2 regions of the Serratia sp. NPDC087055 genome follow, and region 2 is predicted to be linked to the other one. Evidence: riboswitches for the same ligand, from Rfam matches in the RefSeq annotation. Region 2 holds a riboswitch; the other holds the start of a gene.
What was found. A riboswitch is a leader RNA that binds a small molecule or an ion and turns the genes downstream of it on or off. The one in region 2 is predicted to bind thiamine pyrophosphate.

Region 1: linked by a shared signal. The riboswitch ahead of thiM (hydroxyethylthiazole kinase) and the one ahead of thiC (phosphomethylpyrimidine synthase ThiC) in region 2 are both predicted to bind thiamine pyrophosphate.

The regions. Positions count from the first base shown of each region.
Region 1 is NZ_JBJDOG010000005.1:206,815-210,659, reverse strand. Features, by position in the region: gene ACI2J2_RS20540 (methyltransferase) at 1-322, opposite strand, end outside; gene ACI2J2_RS20535 (inhibitor of vertebrate lysozyme family protein) at 683-1,141, opposite strand; gene thiD (bifunctional hydroxymethylpyrimidine kinase/phosphomethylpyrimidine kinase) at 1,228-2,028, opposite strand; gene thiM (hydroxyethylthiazole kinase) at 2,025-2,819, opposite strand; TPP riboswitch at 2,856-2,947, opposite strand; gene ACI2J2_RS20520 (PAAR domain-containing protein) at 3,131-3,845, shown strand, end outside.
Region 2 is NZ_JBJDOG010000010.1:16,073-19,917, reverse strand. Features, by position in the region: gene nudC (NAD(+) diphosphatase) at 1-217, opposite strand, end outside; gene rsd (sigma D regulator) at 317-820, shown strand; TPP riboswitch at 860-984, shown strand; gene thiC (phosphomethylpyrimidine synthase ThiC) at 1,099-3,042, shown strand; gene thiE (thiamine phosphate synthase) at 3,035-3,673, shown strand; gene ACI2J2_RS24035 (HesA/MoeB/ThiF family protein) at 3,678-3,845, shown strand, end outside.

The DNA.
Region 1 (3,845 bases), on a different contig from region 2:
TGATGACTGCAGCACGCAAAGAATCCCTGGCATCGGAGCGCAGGCATTGCGCCACCGAATTTAGCGCGAAATGGCCGTCGTTAGAAACGGTAAAAATATTGCGAGATACCAGCGTGCGCATAACGCGATGCAATAAGTCCTGATCCACCGCCAGCTGACTCGCCAGCTCCCGGGACGTTTTGGGCGTATCAATCAGAGCGTCGGCCACATTCAGCTCCGTCGCGACCCGTAATGCGGCCTGCACGGTGAACCCCATCGCCTGATCCAACAAGTATAATGACGCTTTTTCATCTTCAGAAAGAGTAATGTGATTTGTTTCCATGATCATAATGCTCCGCTTACATATTTATCTCCAGACACCATTGCAAAAAGCTGCAATGCCTATTTTTCCGGTGAAAATAAATTCGCCAAACAAGATCATAGACACTAAATAAAATAAAACCATAAAATAAAAGTGGTTATTATTTAAGAAAGAAAATAAAACTCACAACCCATTAAATACTAAGGAGATAAATATAATTACGCACAAAAAAATAATACAAAACAGATATAACCAAATAATAAAATCATTATGAAATAACATTTATCCTATTTAGACATTGTTTTATATGGGTTTAATTTTAATGTTCTATATTCATCGCAAAAAAACGGCCAAATGCGTCAGCATTCAGCCGAATACTGATTATTTCCAGTCTGGATTATTCTCAAACTGTTGTTTCAACAGCGCCTTCATGTCCTCGTCCGGCTTGCCCAACCATTGGTATTTAGCGTATTTCTTCGGATGATCAACCGCTTCCGGTTTGTTCGCCACTTCGACGCGCACCGCCCATGCCTGTGACTTGTCTTCTTTAAACGCCACCATCATAAAATTGTTGGCACAGTCGTGGGGTTTGCACACATTGCCCACCAAATAATTTTGGCCCTTCCAACTCAGGCTTTGCGCCGGGGTTGATGTCCCCATTCCCTTACGCGCCCACCCCGGTAAACGGGCCTGGCCTTTCACCATGTTCTGCCAACTTGTCTGGTAGCCCGGCTGCTGGATCACATCGGAGGTAGTGACAATTTGTTGGGCAACGCTGCCCACGCTGAAGCTGAGTAACACGCCGAAGATGGCACCGCGAAGTGCGTTTTGTCCTGTCATGGCCTTCTCCTTTAATAAAATTCGTCCGCACCCGGCCAAAACCGGGCCTGAATCTAGTCAGACCACAGTGACGGCAAAAAGTTGACTCACCACCAGGCGTGAAAATGATGCACCGGTCCGATACCCTGCCCCACTTCCAGGGTGTCGGCTTGCTGCAACGCTTTTTGTAGATAATCTTTGGCCGACGCCACCGTGCTGGCCCAATCATCATGGCGCGGGCGCAATGCGGCTAACGCGGCGGAAAGTGTACAACCGGTACCGTGCGTATGACGGGTCGCCACACGTGGCGCAGTGAAACGCAGTTCCTGCCCATCGCTAAACAACCAGTCCGGGCTCTCACTTTCACTCAGATGACCGCCCTTCATCAGCACCGCCCGACAGCCCATTGCCAGCAGCGCCTGGCCTTGCTCACGCATTTGCCGTTCATTCTCCGCCGGCGCACATTCCAGCAAAGCCGCAGCTTCCGGCAGGTTCGGCGTAATAATCGACACCAACGGCAACAGTTCGCGACGAATAGAGTCCACGGCCTCTGGCGCCAACAGGGGATCACCACTTTTCGCCAACATCACGGTATCCAGCACCACAAATGCCGGTTGGTAATGACGCAAACGCTCCGCCACCGCCTGCACAATGTCAGTGTTAGCCAGCATACCGATTTTGGTGCTGTCGATACGCACATCGCTGAACACGGAATCAAGCTGAGCGGCGACAAAAGCAGGGTCAATATTGTAAACCGACTGCACCCCGCGGGTATTTTGCGCCACCAGTGCCGTAATAACGGAGGCCCCGTAGGCACCCAGCGCAGAGAAGGCTTTCAGGTCAGCCTGGATACCTGCACCGCCGCTCGGATCGGTACCCGCGATGGTCAATGTGTTAATTCGTTTCATTGCAGATCCTCCGGCCGCAGTTGATACAACGCGTCGAGGAACGCAGGGGTGAAACTGCCCGGCCCTGCGGCATCGCGCGTGGCACGTTCACCACACAGCGACATCACCCGGCAGGCAGTCGCGACGTTGTCCAGCCGATCGCCCGGCAGGCTGCAAAATGCCGCCACTACGGCCGATAAGGCACAGCCGGTTCCCACGACCCGCGTCATCAGTGCGTCCCCCCCTGCGACGGCCCACTCACGCTGGCCGTCGGTGACATAATCCACGACCCCGGTTACCGCCACGACAGCGCCACTGCTCCGTGCCAGCTCACGCGCGGCGGGTAAAGCCGCCAGCGAATCGTCCGTGCTGTCTACGCCGCGCCCACTGGTCTGCAGACCGCTCAGCGCCATGATTTCGGAAGCATTACCGCGGATCGCCGCGGGTTTTTTACCTAACAGGCAATGGGCAAAGGCAGTGCGGTACACCAACCCACCAACCGCCACCGGATCCAGCGTCCATGGCGTTCCCGCCGTATTGGCGGCCTCCACCGCCGCCAGCATGGATTCGGCACGTGAGGCATTGAGAGTACCGATGTTAATCAGCAAAGCATTCGCCAGCAGGCTGAACTGCGCTGCCTCTGTCGGTTCCACCACCATCGCAGGGGAAGCGCCGAGCGCCAGCAACACGTTAGCCGTCAGCTCCTGCACCACTTCGTTGGTCAGGCAGTGAATCAATGGGGGTTGGTGCTTAAATTGGGTCAAACAGGCCGCGGCACGGGCGCCGGGTAAAGCATCAGGTCGAGCGAACATATTCCTCCCAACCGGCGTTCAAGAAGGCGGGTACCGGTTGGGGCACCGAGACTTCCCTACGCTGGCATAATCCAGATCAGGTAATACGGGTAAAATCTCAGCCCCTAGAGGCACCCCGAGTCATGTTGGTTGTTTGTCTTTAATTTTTGCCAGATTAAGGAAAGTGGCTCACTGATGCAAGCTTCCCTTCTCGGTTACGCTTCTTCGCGTTGTCCCTCATTTTGTCCCCTACTGGTTTGATACTTATTGATCATGCGGGTGTTTTTTGTACAATGCCGAAAAGGAGTTTTACGTAACAAATAGAGGGAATTATGAGAGAAGGTATCGTGCTTTGTCAGGGGGATAGAACCACATGCGGAGGAAAAATAACCGTGGGTTCTGCTCATGGTATTGCTTTCAACAAACCACAAGCAAAGGAAGGCGATCCCGTCACCTGTGGCAAGGATGGTAAGACCTATAAGATCATTGGGGGTATCTCTTTTTATACCACGGGCTCCGACAATAAACGCGTAGCCGGCTCGCTGGATAGCGTTAGTTCATGCCCCTGCAAGGCAAAAATCCTGCCCTCTAACGCTTACCCACGCTATGCAAACAAAGTATCCCCAGCATTCAGAAATACAGGTTTAACGGCTGCGACACCTTTGCCAGCCACACTGATGCCTCTGAACACAACAGAGCCTGAACAACATGCACAAACAGCAAAGAAGAAAGCTGGGATCGATGCAGGTTTTGCCGTTATCCCTTGTGGCGGCACAACAGAAGGCTGGCAGCGCCTTCTGTTCACTGAGCATCCGCCCGCAGGTGTTAAAGAACTGTTCACAACGCTGAACGGCGCAGGGAAAGAATACAAAGCGGGTTCCATTATGCTGGTAGTTGATCCTGAAAAACAGGACGACGAACAGATCGCCCACATGCAAGACGCTAAAGCTCGTATTGACGCGGCACTGGAACCACTGACGCACAAGGAAGCTAACTTCCTGCATCAGCATTACGCCACAATAGCCAACTTCACCAATATTGCTGATA
Region 2 (3,845 bases):
CAAGCAGTTGGCGTACCGAGCCCATTTCCTGCGGCATTGCATGCCGTACCAACCAGACCGGCAGCCCTTCCCATTCGCCAATAGCGCGTGCCATTCGCCCTTGCAGGGAGAATGATGCCGCAGAACCGCACGGCAGTTCACCGTTCGGTAACCAAAGTTTGCTTTCATGGCTGACGATCCACCAGCCATTTTCATTACCTGTTAATGCAAGTTCCATATCGTTGTTGCACAACCTCAGCTTCACTGGCACTCTACAAATCGGCCTTGTTACATTTTAATAACTTACTGTTACGTTTTATTACTTACGGAGTCAAACATGCTCAACCGTTTGGAAAGCCTGACTCAGCGCGTTGGTGGTAGTAATGAATTAGTTGATCAATGGCTTCAGGCTCGCAAGCAATTGCTGGTCGCCTATTGCACCCTCGTGGGCATCAAACCGAATAAAGAAAAGCATACGCCGCTGAATGAAAAAGCGCTGGAGAACTTTTGCCATAATCTGGTGGATTATCTCTCTGCCGGTCATTTCCATATCTATGACAGAATTATCAAACAAGTGGAAGGCGCATCCAGTCCCAAAATGTCTCTGGCAGTTAACATCTACCCCAAGCTCTGGGCCAATACAGAGCAGATCATGGCCTTCCACGATCGCTATACCGAAGTAGATATTGATCAGGATGTGTGTCTGGAATTCCATCAGGCGTTGTCAAATATCGGTGAAACGCTGGCAGCACGTTTTACCCTGGAAGATAAGTTGATCCAATTGGCAGCTGAAGCCTGGCAACAAGCCCTGACGGACGCCTCCTTGGATCAGACCCGTTAAAATTTTGTAGTGTTTTTTATTATCCCTCCTATACTGGGGGGCATCTTGTCGGAGTGCCTAGCGCCTGATTTGTTCATCAAATTGGCCAGGCTGAGACCGTTAATTCGGGATCCGCGGAACCTGATCGGGTTAATACCCGCGAAGGGAACAAGAGTAATCTATCGCCATAGGCAGGTGCCCCAATTTGGGACAATCCCGTCCTGCTGGCCAGCATCATTACTCCCTCCGAGCTCCAGACAAGCAACTTTCCCAACCCAACACACTGGTAGGAACTTGCTATGTCTAACGTTAAGAAACCTCGTGCCCGTAAAGAGCAACGCGAAGAAGCCCAGCAGTTTATTGAGACTCTTCAGGGCGTTGCATTTCCCAACTCACGCCGTATTTATTTGCAGGGCTCACGTAGCGACCTGCAGGTACCGATGCGTGAAATTCAACTTAGCCCGACGCTGATTGGTGGCGACAAAGATAACCCACAGTACGAACAGAACGAGGCTATCCCGGTGTATGACACCGCCGGCCCTTACGGCGATCCGCTGTCAGAACTCAACGTGCATAGCGGCCTGACAAAGCTGCGCGCGGAATGGATCGCCGAACGTGGCGATACCGAAACCCTCAACAACGTGAGTTCAGGGTTTACCCAGCAGCGTTTGGCGGATGAGGGTCTGGATCACCTGCGTTTTGAACATCTCCCGCAGCCACGCAAGGCGCAACCCGGCAAATGCGTCACCCAGTTGCACTACGCACGTGCTGGCACCGTCACACCAGAAATGGAATTTATCGCCATCCGCGAAAATATGGGCCGTGAACGTATCCGCGGCGAAGTATTACGCCACCAGCACCCGGGGCAAAGCTGGGGCGCCAACCTGCCGGAAAACATCACACCGGAATTTGTCCGGCAAGAGGTCGCTGCAGGTCGTGCCATCATCCCTGCCAATATTAACCACCCTGAATCCGAACCGATGATCATCGGCCGCAACTTCCTGGTGAAGGTCAACGCCAATATCGGGAATTCAGCCGTAACTTCTTCGATCGAGGAAGAAGTCGAGAAACTGGTGTGGTCCACCCGCTGGGGTGCGGACACCGTGATGGATTTATCCACCGGTCGATATATCCACGAAACGCGCGAATGGATCTTACGTAATAGTCCGGTACCGATCGGCACAGTGCCTATTTACCAGGCTTTGGAGAAGGTCAACGGGGTCGCGGAAAACCTGACCTGGGAAATGTTCCGCGATACGCTGCTGGAACAAGCGGAACAAGGCGTCGACTACTTCACCATCCATGCGGGTGTACTGCTGCGCTACGTCCCCATGACCGCGAAACGCCTGACCGGTATTGTCTCCCGTGGTGGTTCGATCATGGCCAAGTGGTGCCTGTCCCATCATCAGGAAAACTTCCTGTATCAGCACTTCCGCGAAATCTGTGAAATCTGCGCCGCCTATGACGTCTCACTGTCACTCGGTGACGGGCTACGCCCAGGCTCAATTCAGGATGCCAACGACGAGGCTCAGTTCGCCGAACTGCACACCTTGGGTGAACTGACCAAAATTGCCTGGGAATATGACGTGCAGGTAATGATCGAAGGCCCAGGCCACGTGCCGATGCAGATGATCCGCCGCAACATGACCGAAGAGTTGGAGCACTGCCACGAAGCGCCGTTCTACACCCTCGGTCCGCTGACCACCGACATCGCACCAGGTTATGACCATTTCACCTCCGGTATCGGGGCCGCCATGATTGGCTGGTTCGGCTGCGCCATGCTCTGCTATGTCACGCCGAAGGAACACCTCGGCCTGCCGAACAAAGAAGACGTCAAACAGGGCCTGATCACCTATAAGATTGCTGCCCACGCGGCGGATCTGGCCAAAGGCCACCCCGGCGCACAGATCCGCGATAACGCCATGTCAAAAGCACGCTTCGAATTCCGCTGGGAAGATCAATTCAATCTCGCACTCGATCCGGCCACCGCACGTGCTTATCACGATGAAACGCTGCCGCAGGAATCCGGCAAAATTGCCCATTTCTGTTCCATGTGCGGGCCGAAATTCTGCTCGATGAAAATCTCGCAGGAAGTTCGCGACTATGCCGCAGCCCAGGAAGCCGCCAAACCGGTAGAGGTGCAGGTAATCGGGATGGAAAAAATGTCAGCCGAGTTCCGATCACGCGGCAGCGAGCTCTACCACAGCGCCGGTAACCTGCAGGAGGAACTGAGCAATGACTGATATCAACACACCTTTCCCCGCTACACCGCACAAGTTGGGGCTATACCCGGTTGTCGACAGCGTTGAATGGATTGCCCGCCTATTAGAAGCAGGCGTCACCACGATTCAACTGCGCATTAAGGATCTGCCGGAAGAGCAAGTCGAAGAGGATATTGCCGCAGCCATTGCCCTCGGTAAAAGGTATAACGCCCGGCTGTTCATCAATGACTACTGGCAGTTGGCGATTAAACACGGTGCCTATGGCGTACATCTCGGTCAGGAAGACCTGGATACCACCGATCTGGCGGCTATTCACCGTGCCGGATTGCGTTTGGGCGTTTCCACCCACGACGATGCCGAGCTGGCCCGCGCCATTGCGGTAAAGCCGTCTTATATTGCGCTGGGGCATATTTTCCCGACGCAAACCAAAGATATGCCTTCCGCCCCCCAGGGGTTAGTCGAACTGAGACGCCATATCTCCGGGTTGAATGATTACCCGACGGTAGCGATCGGCGGGATCAGCATTGATCGCGTAGCCGCCGTACTCGATTGTGGCGTTGGCGGCGTGGCCGTCGTCAGCGCAATTACCCAGGCCGCAGACTGGCGAGCAGCCACCTCAGAATTGCTGCAACTGATCGAAGGCAAGGAGTAATACCATGTTGAACGATCAAGAGTTCCTGCGCTACAGCCGTCAATTGCTGCTGGAGGATATCGGCCCAGAAGGCCAGGAGAAGCTAAAACGTTCGACGGTGCTGATTGTCGGATTAGGAGGCTTAGGCTCCCCCGCCTCACTCTATTTAGCCGCCGCCGGTGTGGGTACCTTG